Regions from separate parts of the Sphingomonas sp. PAMC 26617 genome, predicted to be linked through region 2. Evidence: riboswitches for the same ligand, from Rfam matches in the RefSeq annotation. Region 2 holds a riboswitch; the other holds the start of a gene.

Region 1 (7,830 bases), 1.6 Mb from region 2:
GTCGAGCGCGAGTACGTCGCCGAGCCCGAGTGCGAGCGCTTCGTCGCTGATATCGCGCTGCAGCCGATCGCGGCGTGCCGGATCGAGCCCGTCGGCATTGGAGAATTCGTCGAGCAGCGCCTCGAGCCGTCCGAGCCCGGTGCCACCGTCTGCGCGGACCAGCGGCGGCGGGACATGGCCGATCGTGACAGCGCCGATCCGCCGCTTGGCTTGCGCCGCCTCGCCGGGGTCGTTGACGATGAACGGATAGACGACGGGCATCGCGCCGGTCAGCGCTTCGGGCCAGCACGCATCCGACAGCGCAACCGCCTTGCCCGGCAGCCATTCGAGCGTGCCGTGCGCGCCGACATGGACCAGCGCGTCGGTCCCCTGCGTGCGCAGCCAGAGGTAGAAGGCGATATAGCCGTGCCGCGGGCATCGCGAGAGATCGTGATACTCGTCTGCGCGCACCGCGGCGCTGCCGCGTTCGGGCTGGAGCGTGACGAGACTGTCCCCGGCGGCGACGGCGGCGAAATGGAAGGCGCCGTCGAGAACCGCTGGGTCGTCCTCGGGCGCGCCCCAGGCTGCGGTCACATCAGCCTGCAGCGCGGCGGGCAATGTCGCGAGCGCCGCACGATAGGCAGACAGGGGCCAGCCGATGGTCTGCTGTGCCAGTGCAACCGGCAGATCCTCGATGTTCCGCAATGCCGTCGCATAGCCCGCATCCGCCAGGTCGCCCAGCATCGCCGTGACCGACGCGAGCGCATCGAGCCCGACCGCGTGCGCCATCTGGTAGGTCTTGCCCGGATAGGTCGACAGCACGATCGCGAGCCGCCGCTCCGCAACGGGCTTCGCTCCCAGCGCGATCCAGCCGTGGACCCGGTCCGCGATCGCCGCGATTCGCTCTGGCTCGGCGCGGTGTTCGCGGCGGGCGAATTGCAGGTCGGCGTCGCGCGCGGCAGCGTCCTTGAAGCTCGCCACGCCGGCGAACAGACGGCCATCGACCTCGGGCAGCACGACGTGCATCGCGAGATCGGCGGGCGATAGACCGCGTGCCGCATCGGCCCAGGCGGCACGGTCGGACGTTGCCAGCGCGACCTGGAAGACCGGGACTCCGGCGGCGTCGAGCGGGGTTGTGCCGGCGGCATCGCGCGCGGAGAAAGCGGTTGCGTTGACGATCGCGACCGGCGCGAGCGCGGACACCCAGCGCGCCAGCCACTGGCCCGCCGAACGATCCTTGAGCGACGGCGCGAACAGCGCGAGGACCTCGTAGCCGCGTTCCACGAACGCCGCGTTCAGCGCCGTAATCGGGTCGAGATCGGCGGCCATGAGATAGGATCGGTAGAAGACCAGCAGAACTCGCGGTCGGATCGCCGTCAGCGCGAACGCCGCCGGGCAGGTCACACCGGGCTCCGGTTGCCAGCCGCCAACCGAGGCGATCGCGCGCGCTGCCGGGACGGGCTTGACGTACAACCCGGCTGCCAGTGCGAATTGCGCGATCGCCGCGCGCGCCGCCGTCGCGCCGCCAATGTCGCACAGTTCCGTCAGCCGTCGCAGCGTCGAGACCGGCACCGTCGATGCGGCATCGAGGCGCGGATCCATGCGGCCATCCGCGGGGATGATCGCCAGCGCGATCCCGTCTCGTCGGGCGAGCGCTTCGACCTGCTGCACGCCGTAGGGCCAATAGGCGATCCCGCCGATCAGCCGAATCAGGATTCCCTTTGCGGCTCCCAGCGTCCGCTCGACATAGGTGTCGACCGAAAGCGGGTGCGTCAACTCGGCGAGATTGGCGAGCCGCAGGCTTGGCATCCCCGGCCCGCCCGCGCGCCATCCCGCCGCGAACGCGCCGAGGTCGCTGTCGGAAAAGGACAGTACGACGAGATCCGCGGCATCCTGCCCCAGATCGCGCGGCGTGGCGCTCTCCTCCAGCCCGTGCGTTTCGCGGAAGACGACGTGCATGGCGGATCAGCCCGCCAGCGCTGCCTTGATTGCCGGCGGGTCGAGCCGGTTTTGCTCGGCGATCACCACCAGTTGCGTGCCGCGCGTCTCGTCGCCGCGCCACGGTCGGTCGTATTGCACGCGCACCCGCGCGCCCACCGCCTGGACGAGCAACCGCATCGGCTTGCCCGCGACCGCGGCATAGCCCTTGACGCGCAGCACGTCGCCGCCCGCCGCGAGCGTCTCGATCCGGCGCGCGAGATCGTCCGGGTCGGTGATCTCGCCCCATGCGACGACGATGCTGTCGAAGTCGTCATGCTCGTGCTCGTCCTCGCCATCGTGATGCGACGGGCGGGCAGCGATATCGTCCTCCGCCGCAGCGCCGAGCCCGAGCACGACGCGCGGGTCGACGATGCCATCGACCAGCTCGACGATCGGGAGCGGGCGCGGGGTCTCGGCGGCGATGACCGCGCGTGCGGCGGCGATTCCGACGGGCCCGGCGAGGTCGCATTTGGTGAGCAGCACCATGTCGGCGCAGGCGAGTTGATCCTCGAACACTTCGGACAACGGGGTTTCATGGTCGATGCTCGGATCGGCAGCGCGTTGCGCGTCGACCGCGGCGAGATCGGGCGCGAACCGCCCCGCGGCGACCGCCTCGGCGTCCGCCAGCGTGATCACCCCGTCGACCGTGATGCGCGAGCGGATCGCGGGCCAGTCGAACGCTTTCAGCAGCGGCTTGGGCAGGGCGAGCCCGGATGTCTCGATCAGGATATGGTCGGGCCGCGGCTCCATCGCGAGCAGCGTCTCGACGGTCGGGATGAAATCGTCCGCGACGGTGCAGCAGATGCACCCGTTGGCGAGCTCGACAATGTTCTCGGCCGGGCAATCGGGGATCGCGCAGCCCTTCAGGATGTCGCCATCGACCCCCAATGTGCCGAATTCGTTGACCACCACCGCGAGCCGCCGCCCACCGGCGTTGCGGATCAGGTGGCTGATGAGGGTCGTCTTTCCGGCGCCAAGGAAGCCGGTGACAATGGTGACGGGAACCTTCGATAGATCGGACATGCTCTTCCCCGCGGCGCGACAGCAACGAACGGAAGGGGCCGATTTCGGACGGCGCGCGACGACGGACGAGCGCCGTAAAGCCGCCCAGCCACGCACCGATGCAGCCCCAGCCGCATAGGCTCGTCGCTCAGACGGAGAACCGTGCCGCGGCCATCCCCTGGGCCAAGGCAAGAGCGACCTTATCGCCGGCAGGTCTCCTGGCTCGCGGGTCATCGCTAGAGCATCGCCTTCCCAGATCGACGGTTCGAAAACCGTCGGAGTCCAGTGGCCGCTCCCGTTGCCGGGAGCATGACGCTTTCGCTCACCGCTTACAGTTGCAGGGACAGCCGCGGATTTGGGGGAGGACCCCCGCACCGCATTCCCATTCAAGCCCCTCGCGGGGCACCGGCGCGATCAACGGGCACCGTGAAACGGCGCCCGTCGACAATCCTAGCCGAAGCCGGGCGGCTTGCCAATTCGGTAATGCGCCGCATCGCGTCAGGGAGCGTGCTTCCGCAAAAGGCGCGAGGATGCGCCGATGTCAGTCCTGCGCGGCGATCTCGCGCAACGCGCGCTCGAATGCTTCGGGCGTCTGCCCCCCCGAGATCAGGTAGCGATCGTTGATGACGACGGCAGGCACCGCGCTGATCCCGCGCGACTGCCATAGCTGCTCGGCCGTCCGGACCTCGTCCGCGAATTCGCTCGACGCAAGGATCGCGGCGGCGCGCACGGGGTCGAGCCCGGCCTGTGCGGCGGTGGCGATCAGCACGTCATGGTCGGACGGATCCTGCTGATCGGTGAAATAAGCGACGAACAACGCGTTCTTCAACGCGGCCTGCTTGCCCTCGATATGCGCCCAATGCAGCAACCGGTGGGCATCGAAGGTGTTGTAGATGCGGCTCGTCTCCAACATCTGCATCGAAAAGCCGAGTTCGGCCGCGCGATCGCGGATCATCGTGCGGCTGGCGGCCGACTGTTCGGGTGTCGAGCCGTATTTTTCGGCAACGTGTTCCCTGATATTCTGTCCATCCTTGCCCATCCCGGGGTTCAGCTCGAACGGCTGAAAAGTGATGTCGGCGCTGACCAGGTCCCCCGTGCGCGCGAGTGCTTCCTCGAGGCCGCGCAGGCCAATGATGCACCACGGGCAAGAGACATCAGAAACGAAATCGATCTTCATGGGCTTGGACACGCAACACCGTTCGATGAGAGAGGATGGCGCAAGACATAAGGATACGGGGTGGCGATTACACCTGCGCGTTGACGAAAGGCGGCAAGCCGTCCGCGCTGAGGCGTCCTGCATTCCGATTTCACGCCGCGATTCCGACGGCTGGACTGCGTCACGCCTTCACGAGCATCCGTTTCGGCCGGCGATGCTGTGCATGGGAGAAGAGCGAAAAGGTGCGATTGACGTAATTCGCCACGCCGCTGAGGCTGTCGATATCGGCCTTCACGTCCCGGACGAGCCCCGCCTCGACGAGGTGGGGCAGGCGATCCGGATCGGAGGTATCGAAACGGAGATAGACCGCGCAGATCGATTTTCTGGGACACAAACGGTCTGTGCTGAGCTGTCTGCTGACACCGTTCAGCAAGATCTTGGATACTGCGTTCCGGGAAAAATGACGGCGTGGAAGATCGGGGTGGGGCGGCACGCCCGACTGGTAGTCCTCCCGTTGGGCCGTTCCCGGCCACACTATGAACGCGAATTTAGACAACCGTCCTGCCGTTCATTGGTTTGGCGACGATGGTTGTGTTTCTGGCGTTCCGTCGCTCCACCAAAAGTATCGCGAAGAGCGTCCCTCTGCTCGCCGTGTCGATCGCGCTCAGCGCTTGCGTGCCCTCGGGGCATCTCGCGCGCACGCACGCTCCCGTGCCGGTGTTCGATCCCGTCGCGTTCTTCGCCGGACATACCGAAGGGAAAGGGCGCCTTTCGGTGATACTGCGGCATCATACGCCAACGCTCGTCGAAGGATATGGCGTTGCCCCTGGGGCTGGCCAAATCGACCTGGAGCAGGACGTTCGCGAGGGTGTCGGCAAACCTACGCACCGGACGTGGCATCTTCGTCGGATCGCGCCGGATCGATACGCGGGAACGTTGAGCGATGCCGTCGGTCCGGTGACGGGAGAGGTTACCGGTAACCGCCTGCATTTGCGGTTTGCCATGAAGCATGGATTGCACGCCCAGCAATGGCTCGACTTGCAACCGGGCGGCCAGACCGCGCGCAACCGCATGGTCGTGACGAAATTCGGCGTCCCGGTCGCCAGCGTGGACGAGACGATCGTGCGCAGGCCGTGATCCTTCCGACGCCTGCGGGCTGGCGAGCAGGCTCCGTCGATGTCGGGTGATCTCGGCATCGCTGCTGCGTTACCGGTCGCGGAGACCGGGAGGTCAACGTCCGCCTTCGCGGGGTGGGGCGCTCGGCCAAAGGCGTCGCTGCCGATGCTGCTGCGTCTGCATCTCACGTACCTTTGGCGACACAAACGCCTGTTGTCGCTCACCGCGCCCCGGTTGTTCACCGAACTGGTCCAGCAGCGCAAGCTCGTCGACCGCGATCCTCGGATGCCGGGGTTGATCGACAAGCTGACGGTAAAGCGCTTCGTCTCCGACATGCTCGGGCCAGACTGGGTGACGCCGACGCTGTGGTCGGGTGACATCCTGCCGACGACACCGCCCTGTTCCTATCCATTCGTCGTAAAATCGCGCCATGGTTGCAAACAGGTGCGGGTGGTCTGCAGCCAGGCCGACGACTGGGCCATGGTTCGCCGCTCGGCGGCGTCGTGGATGCGACGGTCCTACGGGGACTGGCTCGACGAGTGGGGATATCGCGACGTGCCGCGCGGGGTGTTGATCGAACCCTTCGTCGGCGTCGCCCCGGTGTTGCCGATCGATTACAAGCTGTACGTCTTCCACGGCAGGGTCGCGGTGATCCAGGTTCATAGCGACCGCGCGACCAATCATCGCTGGACGGTGTTCGACCGCCGCTGGAGACGGCTGTCGGGTGACGGGTTGGGCGAAGACATGCCGCAGCCGATGGCCTTGGACCGCATGATCGGAGGCGCGGAAGCCCTGGCAAGCGGCTTCGATTTCGTCCGGATCGATTTCTACGACGTAGGACGCGTGCCGCGGTTTGGCGAAATGACCTTTTACCCCGGTTCCGGGCTGGACCCGTTCGATCCGTTTTCGCTGGATGTGTCGCTCGGCCAATGCTGGCTGACGGGGGCCCCGTTCACAGGCGCACCCGTGGCGTCAGGTCCGGCCTCGCGTTCGGTGTACGAGGCCCCGTCGATGCCGTTCGGAATTTCATGAACTCGATTTTAGGGTCTTTCGGTGGGTCGCACACCGCCGCCGATCGTTATCCGGCCAGTCACAGCGCGAACGGCGTGTCATGTGGCGAGCGAGAAAAACCGTGCATCTTATAAAAGCGCTGATCGCCGAATTCCTCGGAACATTCGCACTGATCTTCATCGGTGCCGGCGCGGTGACCGTGCTCGACCCGCCGAACATAGCGGCGATCGCACTGGCGCATGGCTTCGTCATCATGGCGTTCGCCTATGCCTTTGGGAACGAGAGCAACTCCTACCTGAACCCCGCATTGACCCTCGGGGTCGTCATCGCGGGCGAGGGCAAGATCGGCGCGGCCCTGCCGGTTTTCCTGGCGCAATTCGCCGGGGGCGCAATCGGTGGCTTGGCGCTGGCCGCAATCTATGGCGTCGATGCACCGCATAGCCTGGGAATGACCACGGTCACGACCAGCCTGACTTCGGTGACAGGCGGGCTTGTGCTGGAAGGGATCGGCACGTTTTTCCTGATGACGATCGTGCTCAACACCGCGCTCCGCGGCGTTGCCGGCAAGTTCGCGCCGTTTGCGATCGGTATGACGGTCGCCTTCTGCATCATGAGCTTCGGTGCCGTTACGGGCGCTTCGATCAACCCGGCGCGCACACTGGGCCCCGCGATCGGGCTCGGCAAGTTCACCGAGGCGGTTCCCTACATGCTCGTACAATTCCTAGGTGCCGCACTGGCGGCAATCTTTTACCGGTTCGTTTTCGCCAAATCGATCGGCGACGAGAAGGACACCGCTGTCCCGGACGAGCCTGCATTCTAATTTCGCGCGACACCTCCCACCGTTGTTCAGAAGGAATGAAGCCATGCTCGATATCGAAACCGACAAGACCGACACGAAGAGCTTTGAAATGGGCGGAAAGTGCCCGTTCGGGGGAGATCGTATCGGTGGTGCGTTGGGCACGCCGCCGGCCTTGTCCGACTGGTATCCGAACCGCCTGAAGGTCGAGCAGCTCCACTCGAACGGCCCGCAGGCCAATCCGTTGGGCGACGACTTCGATTATGCCGCGGCGTTCAATGCGTTGGATTACGCGGCGCTCAAGCAGGACATCAAGGCCTTCCTGACCTCGTCCGTTGCGTGGTGGCCGTCCGATTACGGCAATTACGGCCCGCAGATGGTGCGCATGGCGTGGCACGCCGCCGGCACCTATCGCATCGCGGACGGTCGCGGCGGTGCGGGCGAAGCGCTCCAGCGGTTCGCGCCGATCAACAGCTGGTGGGACAATGGCAACACCGACAAGTCGCGGCGGCTGATCTGGCCGATCAAGCAGAAGTACGGCAGCGCGCTGTCGTGGGGCGACCTGATGGTCCTGACGGGCAATTGCGCGCTCGAGATCATGGGTTTCCCGACCTATGGCTTCGCCGGAGGTCGACAGGACGCATGGGAAGCGGATACCAGCACCTATTGGGGGCCGGAAGTGTGGGATCCGAGCGCCGCACCGTCGTCGGACAGCATGGTGACGCGCGACAAGCGCTGGCGCGGCACGAACGGCGATGCCGATTATGATCTCGAAAATCCGCTCGCCGCG
Region 2 (7,830 bases):
CCGAGCCCCACCAAAGTCGACACGTCGATGTTCCAGTGCACGTCGGCGGCTTGCGGCAACAGCCCGATCGCGCGCGCGCGGACGCGTCGGTCGATCCGCTGTACGTCCGCACCGTCGAGCGTCGCGGCACCATCGTCGGGAACACGCAGCGCTGCGAGGCAAGCGAGCAACGTGCTTTTCCCCGCACCGTTCGGCCCGAGCAACGCGGTCACGCGCCCGCGCCGGAACGCGAAGCTGACCGCATCGAGGACACGCTTGCCCCCCAGCGACAGGCCGATCCCCTCGGCAGCAAGCGTGCTCATGCCAGCCTCCGGCGCATGCGGATCAGCAGATACAGGAAGAACGGCCCGCCCAGCATCGACATCGCGATCCCCAGCCGCAATTCGCTCACCGTCGGCGCGAGCCGGACGAGACTGTCCGCCACCATCAGCAACACCGCCCCGCCAAGCGCGGAGGGAAGCAGGATCGCGGACGGCCGGTTGCCCGCGAACGGGCGCACCATGTGCGGCACGATCAGCCCGACGAATCCGATCACCCCCGCCGACGCCACCGCCGCGCCGACGCACAGCGCTGTCCCCGCGATCACCACGAGTTGCAGCCGCCCCGGATCGACCCCGACCGAGCGCGCCGCCTGTTCGCCGAGCGTCAGGGCATCGAGCGACCGCGCAGTCGTCGCGAGCAGCGCGCTCCCGACCACGATCAGCGGCAGCGCAACCTTGACGTCGTCCCAGCTGCGATCGGTCAGCGCGCCCATCAGCCAGGTCACGATCTGCGATGAAACGAACGGCGTCGGCGCAAGGCTGATCGCGAGCGCGGTGAGCGAGCCGGTGATGCTGGTCAGGATCATCCCCGCGAGCGTGAACAGGATCAGGCTTCCCGAACGTCCAGCGATCAATGCGAGCAACGCCATCGTCGCCCCGGCGCCGACCAGTGCGAACCCCGGCAGCAGCCAGAGCCGCGCCGCGAAGCCGAAATAGAGCGACACCACCGCGCCCAGCGCCGCGCCCGACGACACGCCGAACAGGCCGGGATCGGCGAGCGGGTTGCGTAGATACCCCTGCATCACCGCCCCCGACAACCCGAGCGCACCCCCCACCAGCAGCGCGAGCATTGTGCGCGGGAGGCGCAGTTCGACGATGATGATCGAGCGCGGGTCGGCGGCGGTCCACGCGTCGAGCGGTACCCACACTTTGCCCGCCGCGACCGACAGGCACGCCGCGCAGACCAGCGCGACGACGAGTCCGAGGTTGAGCCGGGTCACGCGGTGAACCCGCGGCGGACCTGCTTTAGCCGCGCCATTGCGTCGATGATCGTCGGTCCGCCGCAATTCATCAGCCGCGCCGGATAGGGCGCGACCGTGATCCGCCGCGCGAGCCGCCTGACCGCCGGGTGCGCGGTCAGCCGATCCTCGCCCGCTTCGGCGGCAGCGACCGACAGCAGCACGCGCGGCGGCTGCGCGATGAGATATTCTAGCGGGAGCACGTCCCATTTCTTGAGGCCGTAGGCTGCACTCATGTTGCGGAACCCCGCGCGGCGGAGCAATTCATCGGGAAGCGTCCCGCTGCCGGGCACGAGCCCGCCGGATTGCCAGATCAGCGCGGGCAGCGGCGTGGCGCGAGCAGGGGTCGCCGCCGCCGTGATCCGCGCCGCCAGCGCAACGCCGCGTTCGACATGCCCGGTCGCGGCAGCGATGTCGCGGACCTGCACGACGCTTTCGGCGACCGACTCCGGCACCGTAAACTGGACGAGCCGGATATGCAGCCGCTTGAGCGCGGCAACCGTCGCGGGCTCGGTATGCGGCCCGGTCAGCACCACGTCGGGCCGCAGCGCGACGACTTCCTCGGCGGTCCCGGAAGTCGCGCGAAAGCGGTTGGCGACGCCGAGCGGGATCGAGGTCGCGCGCGGGTCCTGCGAATAATGGCTGATCCCCGCGATCTGCGCCGGGTCGGCGATGCGCACCAACACCGCGTCGATACACGGGTTGATCGATACGATCCGCGGCGGGCGCGCCGGGGCCGCCGATGCCAGCAGCGCCGCTGCCACGGGCAGGGCGAGCAAACGCCTCAAAACTCGACGCCCTTCTGCGCCGCGAACCCGGCGTTATACGGGTGCTTCACTTCGGTGAAATCGGTGATGAGGTCGGCGATCTCGAGCAGTTCGGGCTTCGCGCCGCGCCCGGTGATGCAGATGTGCTTGGTCAGCGGGCGGTCCTTCAGGAACGCGACGATGTCGGCGATCGGCAGCGTGTCGTTGCGCAGCACGATGTTGAGTTCGTCGAGGATCACGAAGTCGATCGCGGGGTCGAGGATCATCTCCTTCGACCGCTCCCACGCGGCCTTCGCAGCAGCAATGTCGAGTGCGCGGTCCTGCGTGTCCCAGGTGAAGCCTTCGCCCATCACCTCGAAGGTCGCGAGGTCGGGATGCGCCTCGAAGAAGTTGCGCTCGCCCGTCTCCCACTTGCCCTTCACATATTGCAGGATCGCGACCTTCATCCCCCAGCCGATGCTGCGGATCGCCATCCCGAACGCCGAGGAGGACTTGCCCTTGCCGTTGCCGGTGTGGACGATCAGCAGACCGCGCTCGAGCGTGCGGCGCGCCTGCATCCGTTCGCGCGCGGCGGCGATGCGCTTGCTGCGCGCATTGTGGCGGGCGAAATCCTCGGGGGTCTCGGTCATCGGGGGAACTCCTCAAGCGCGGTGGCAAGACGGACGAGGCCAGCCGCACCGCGCGGCAGGCCGATACGGAGCCGGTCGGGCTGATCGGCGAAGGGGCGGGTCAGGATCGCGTGGCGCGCAAGCGTCTCGAACAGGCGGGTTGCCGCCTTGCAGGCGATGAGCCGGAACAACGGCGCGTGGCCGATCAGGTCGAGCCCGGCGTCGCGCAGCACTTCGTCGAGCAGCGTGCCGGTCTCCGCGATCCGCGAGGCTTGCGCCTGGCGCCAGCCGTCGTCGCGATAGGCCGCCGTCCCGATCGCAACCGCGGCGGACGAGACCGGCCAGTCGCCGAGCAGCGTCCGCAAGCGCGTTGCAAGATCCTGACCGGCAACGACGAAGCCGAGCCGCACGCCGGGGAGCCCGTAGAATTTCCCGAACGACCGCAGCATGATCAGCCGGTCGCTCGCGTGCGGGCAGAGGGCGGGGGCGGGGTCGGCATAGGCTTCGTCCACGACGACGGTCATCGTCGTCGCAAGCGTGCGCAGCAGCGCGGGATCGGTGACGCGGCCATCGGGATTGGCGGGCGAGGCGAGCACCAGCAGGTCGGCGTCGTTGAGCGCGCCGCCACCTCCAACTCCCACCGTCACCCCGGGCTTGGCCCGGGGTCCACCGGGGTGCGTATCCCCTGGCCGTGGATCACGCGGCACGGTGGACCCCGGGACAGGCCCGGGGTGACGAATGGGAAGGGATGGGGCGTGACCCACTGCATCCACCGAATCCGCCGAAACCGCCACCGCACCCGGCCACGCCGCGAGATGCCCCGCATAGCCCGGCCGCACCACGCTCGGCCGTTTCGCGCCCAGTAGCGGTGCCAGCACCCGCATCGCAAGGTCGGTCCCCGGCACCGCGACGACCTGTGTCGGATCGGCCACCCCGAACGCCGCCGCCGCCGCCGCCTCGAGTGCGGCGATCGCCCCCGGCTCGGGCAGCCGCTCCCAACCCGGATCGACCCCCGCCACCGGCCACGCCCAGGGTGCGATCCCGGTCGACAGGTCGATCCAGTCCGCCCCCCCGAACGCGGCCCGCGCAGCCTCGACCCGTCCGCCGTGGGCGTGAAACAGGGCGAGGTCGCGGGGTGTCATCGGGCGGTCAATAGGTCAGCCGGATGCCGCCAAAGGCAGCGCGACCGGGTTGCCCATATTGGTAGATCGTCTGGTAGTGCGTATCGAGCACGTTCTCGATCCGGCCGTACACTTCGACCGTCCTGGTGACCGGAAAGGACGCGCGCAGGTCCGCGAGCACATAGCCGTCGAGCCGTCGCGCGTTCGCGGCATCGTCGAAACTGTCGCCGACCGAGGTCAGCGTCGCGCCGGTCGTCAGCCCGAAGGTCCAGCGATAGTCGGCGTTGACGGTGATGCTCTGGCCCGGCCGCCGCGCGAGCGTGTATCCGAACGTGGCGGAACCGGGCGAGCGATCGGTCGCGTCGAGATAGGTGTAGCTCGCGCTGACCGTCAGCGGCGCGACCGGGCGCAGCAGCAGCGTGAGTTCCACCCCCTGCGCGCGGGTCCGTGCGATATTGTCGTAAGTGCCGAACGGGCGATCGGTGCAGATCCCGGTCAATGGTCCGTCGCACGATACGAAGGTGATGAGATCGCGCGAGTTGCGGTGAAAATACGTCGCGCTTGCCTCGACCGCGCCGTCCAGCGCCTTTTGCGTGATACCGGCGTCCCAGCCGTGCGAGCGTTCCGGGGTCAGGCCGGCATTCCCATATTCGCTCTGCAGCTGGTACAGCGTCGGGGCCTTGAACCCTTCGGAATAGCTCGCACGCAGCGTGGTCGCGCCGGCGTTGGGCGAATAGACCCCGCTTCCCGAAAACGTCGTCGCACCGCCGAAGATGTTGTGGTCGTCATGCCGCACGCCGCCCGTCGCGGTCAGCCCGGCGATCGGCGTGATCGCGAGCTGGCCGTAGCCGCTGAACAACCGCGCCCGCCCGCGCGTGACCGGGCCGCCATAGCTCGACGAGGAAAAGCGCGAGACCTCGCGTTCGGCACCGAAGGTCGCGAACACCGCCTTGGTGATGTCCGCCGTCCCCTGATATTCGATCCGGTCGTTGCGGCCGATCCCGCGGAACGTCTCGGTCGGGTCGCTGTCGGGGTCGAAATTGCGGCGGTCGGTATCGGTGTGCGCATAGCCGATGCGGTTGCGCAGGCGCCCGTCGAACAGCGCGGCGTTGAGCCCGGCATAGCCGATCCATTGTTCGGAATCGCCATATTCACGCGTGTCGCCGAACGTGTAGTCGGGCGGCGGGAAGCCATCGAAATCGGTGCGGCTGTTGGTGTAGAAACCCCGCAGGTCAACCGAGACGGTGCTCGCGAGCGCGATCCCGAGGCTGCCGTTGGCGGCATAGCTGCGGAACCCGTCGCGTTCGGTGCCGGGCGCATAGGCCGAGATCCCACCGGTACTATAATACCCGCCGCCGAAGCTCGCCGACACCGGCCCGGCCTTGCCCGAGACGTTGGCGAACCCCTGCCCGGTGCCATCGCCGCCGCCCTCGGCACGTGCGATGATCGCGATGTTCTCGGTCGGCTGGCGGGTGACGAGGTTGACCACCCCGCCGATCGCCTGGCTGCCCCACAACACCGATTGCGCCCCGCGCAGCACTTCGATCCGCGCGATATTGCCGATCAGCAGGTTGCCGAAGTTGAACCCCCCGCCCGGCGCGGACGGATCGTTGAGCTTGATCCCGTCGATCAGCGCGACGGTCTGGTCGCTCTCCGCGCCGCGAATGCTGACCGAGGTCGTGGTGCCGATCCCGCCGTTGCGGACCACGGTGACGCCGGGTGTCTGGCGGAGCAGGTCGGACACGACCACCGCCTGGCGCTGCGTGATGGTGGCGGTGTCCAGAACGGTGACCGACTGGCCGACGGTATCGACAGGGCGTGCCGCGCGGTTGGCGGTGACGACGATCTCCTGCGCGGCATCGGCGGCCTTCTCCAGCCCAGTGGTGGACTGCGCGCTCTGCGCCAGCGCGGGCGCGGCAAGCGCTATGCACGGCAGCACTATCAGATAGGTACAGGTCTTCACGTGGTTCCCCTTCGCAACAGCTCATGGGACCACGCATGGCGATATGCCGGAAAACGACTTCCCGCGACGCACGACCCCAACCATGTCGTCTCGCGAGGAAACCCTCGATCGCTCGGCACTCCCCGGCCGGACGAAGGACAACCGCGACAGGCAGGTCTCCTGGCTTCCGGGTCCTCATCTTGCCCGGCCTTCCCGGATCCGGAGATCCAGTGGCGCACGAAGGAGCAAGACTCGCCGGTCACAGTTGCGGGGACAGCCCCGGATGACGAGCCTGCGCTCGCTTCCGGGTTCCCTTTTCATCCCATCTCTGGGAACCTGTCGCAGCTGCGCGTCTAGAACGCGCGTTGGACAAGGGCAAGCCGTGGCACGATCGACACTATTCCTGGGCGGCGCACGGTCGGGCAAGAGCCGGCTTGCGCAGCAGGCGGCGGAGGCGTGCGACGGACCGCTGACCTATCTTGCGACCGGGGAAGGCCGCGACGATGAGATGGCGGATCGCATCGCCCGGCACCAGGCGGATCGCGGCGCGCGGTGGCGGACGGTGGAATGCCCGCTCGCGCTCCCCGAGGCAATTGGCGCGGTCGGGGCCGGCGCGGTACTGGTCGATTGCCTGACGTTGTGGCTGTCGAACCTGATGCTGGGGGAACATGACATCGCTCGCCGCACCGCGGATCTGCTCGCCGCGATCGCCGGAACGCCGCTGCCGGTAATGATCGTGAGCAACGAGGTCGGGCTGGGGATCGTGCCCGAGCATCCGCTGGGCCGGAGGTTCCGCGACGCCGCGGGGCGGCTCAACCAGGAGGTCGCGGCGCAGGTGGACGCGTGCTATTTTGTCGCGGCGGGACTGGTGTTGCCGCTGCAACCCTTTGGCGGGACGCGCTAGACGTGATCTCGTTCTCCCGCCGGCGCAGGAGAACGAGACCGCGTCCTCAGACGCGCATCGGCATCAGGACGTACAGCGCCGCCGACTTGTCATTCTCGCGGATCAACGTCGGCGCGGCGGCATCGGCGAGGTGGACCTCGATCGTGTCGCCATCGAGCTGCCCGAGGATGTCGAGCAGATAGCGGCTGTTGAACCCGATCTCGAACCCGAGCGCGGTGTATTCGCCCGGGACTTCCTCGGCGGCGGTGCCGTTTTCGGGCGAGCTGACCGACAGGATGATCTTGTCGCGGTCGAGCGCCATCTTGACCGCGCGGGTCTTCTCGGTCGCGATCGTCGAGACGCGGTCGACGCCTTCCTCGAAGCTGCGCGGGTCGATCTTGAGGATCTTGTCGTTGCCGGTCGGGATGACGCGGCTGTAGTCCGGGAAGGTCCCGTCGATCAGCTTGGACGTCAGCAGCGCCTGCCCGAGATCGAAGCGGATCTTGGTCGGCGACATCGACACGCCGACCGAGCCGTCGATCTCGTCGAGCAGCTTGCGCAGCTCGGCGATGCACTTCCGCGGGATGATGATGTCGGGCATCGTCTCCGCGCCATCCGGCCGCGGCATGGTCACGCGCGCAAGACGGTGGCCGTCGGTTGCGGCGGCCTTGAGCACGGGGAGCGGATCCTCTGACACGTGCCAGAAGATGCCGTTCAGATAATAGCGCGTTTCCTCGGTCGAGATCGCGAAGCGCGTCTTGTCGATGATCTGCTTGAGCGTCTCGGCGGGCAGCTCGAAGCTGACCGGGAGCTCGCCCTCGGCGATCACCGGGAAATCGTCGCGCGGCAGCGTGCCGAGCTGGAACTTGGCGCGTCCCGCCATGATCGTCATCTTGCCCTCGGCCGCGCTGAGCGACACCTGGCTACCCTCGGGCAGTTTGCGTGCGATGTCGAACAAGGTGTGCGCCGACACGGTGGTCGAGCCCGGCTGGTCGACCGCGGCCGCGATCGTCTCGTTGATCTGGAGATCCAAATCGGTCGCCATCAGCTTGAGGCCACCTTCGGCGGTCGCCTCGATCAGCACGTTGGACAGGATTGGAATGGTATTGCGCCGCTCGACCACCGACTGGACGTGGCTGAGCCCCTTCAACAAGGTTGCGCGTTCGATCGTCGCCTTCATGCCGTTCCCCCGGGCCGCCGCCCCATTTTCAGCCCATTCCGGTGCGCACC

Evidence for each region. Region 2 has a riboswitch for cobalamin ahead of RH91_RS06205 (TonB-dependent receptor plug domain-containing protein). Riboswitches for the same ligand answer to the same signal wherever they lie in the genome.
Region 1: it holds a riboswitch for cobalamin, as region 2 does, so the genes downstream of both, cobW (cobalamin biosynthesis protein CobW) here and RH91_RS06205 (TonB-dependent receptor plug domain-containing protein) in region 2, are expected to answer to the same signal.

Annotation. Positions count from the first base shown of each region.
Region 1 is NZ_JH594425.1:3,026,284-3,034,113, forward strand. It holds gene cobN (cobaltochelatase subunit CobN) at 1-1,938, opposite strand, end outside; gene cobW (cobalamin biosynthesis protein CobW) at 1,945-2,982, opposite strand; cobalamin riboswitch at 3,153-3,386, opposite strand; gene RH91_RS13285 (DsbA family oxidoreductase) at 3,503-4,138, opposite strand; gene RH91_RS13290 (hypothetical protein) at 4,299-4,550, opposite strand; gene RH91_RS13295 (DUF3833 family protein) at 4,769-5,254, shown strand; gene RH91_RS13300 (ATP-grasp fold amidoligase family protein) at 5,399-6,265, shown strand; gene RH91_RS13305 (MIP/aquaporin family protein) at 6,366-7,064, shown strand; gene katG (catalase/peroxidase HPI) at 7,108-7,830, shown strand, end outside.
Region 2 is NZ_JH594425.1:1,419,911-1,427,740, forward strand. It holds gene RH91_RS06180 (ABC transporter ATP-binding protein) at 1-302, opposite strand, end outside; gene RH91_RS06185 (FecCD family ABC transporter permease) at 299-1,261, opposite strand; gene RH91_RS06190 (ABC transporter substrate-binding protein) at 1,258-2,067, opposite strand; gene cobO (cob(I)yrinic acid a,c-diamide adenosyltransferase) at 2,064-2,675, opposite strand; gene RH91_RS06200 (aminotransferase class I/II-fold pyridoxal phosphate-dependent enzyme) at 2,672-3,796, opposite strand; gene RH91_RS06205 (TonB-dependent receptor plug domain-containing protein) at 3,804-5,738, opposite strand; cobalamin riboswitch at 5,871-6,072, opposite strand; gene cobU (bifunctional adenosylcobinamide kinase/adenosylcobinamide-phosphate guanylyltransferase) at 6,100-6,621, shown strand; gene dnaN (DNA polymerase III subunit beta) at 6,668-7,780, opposite strand.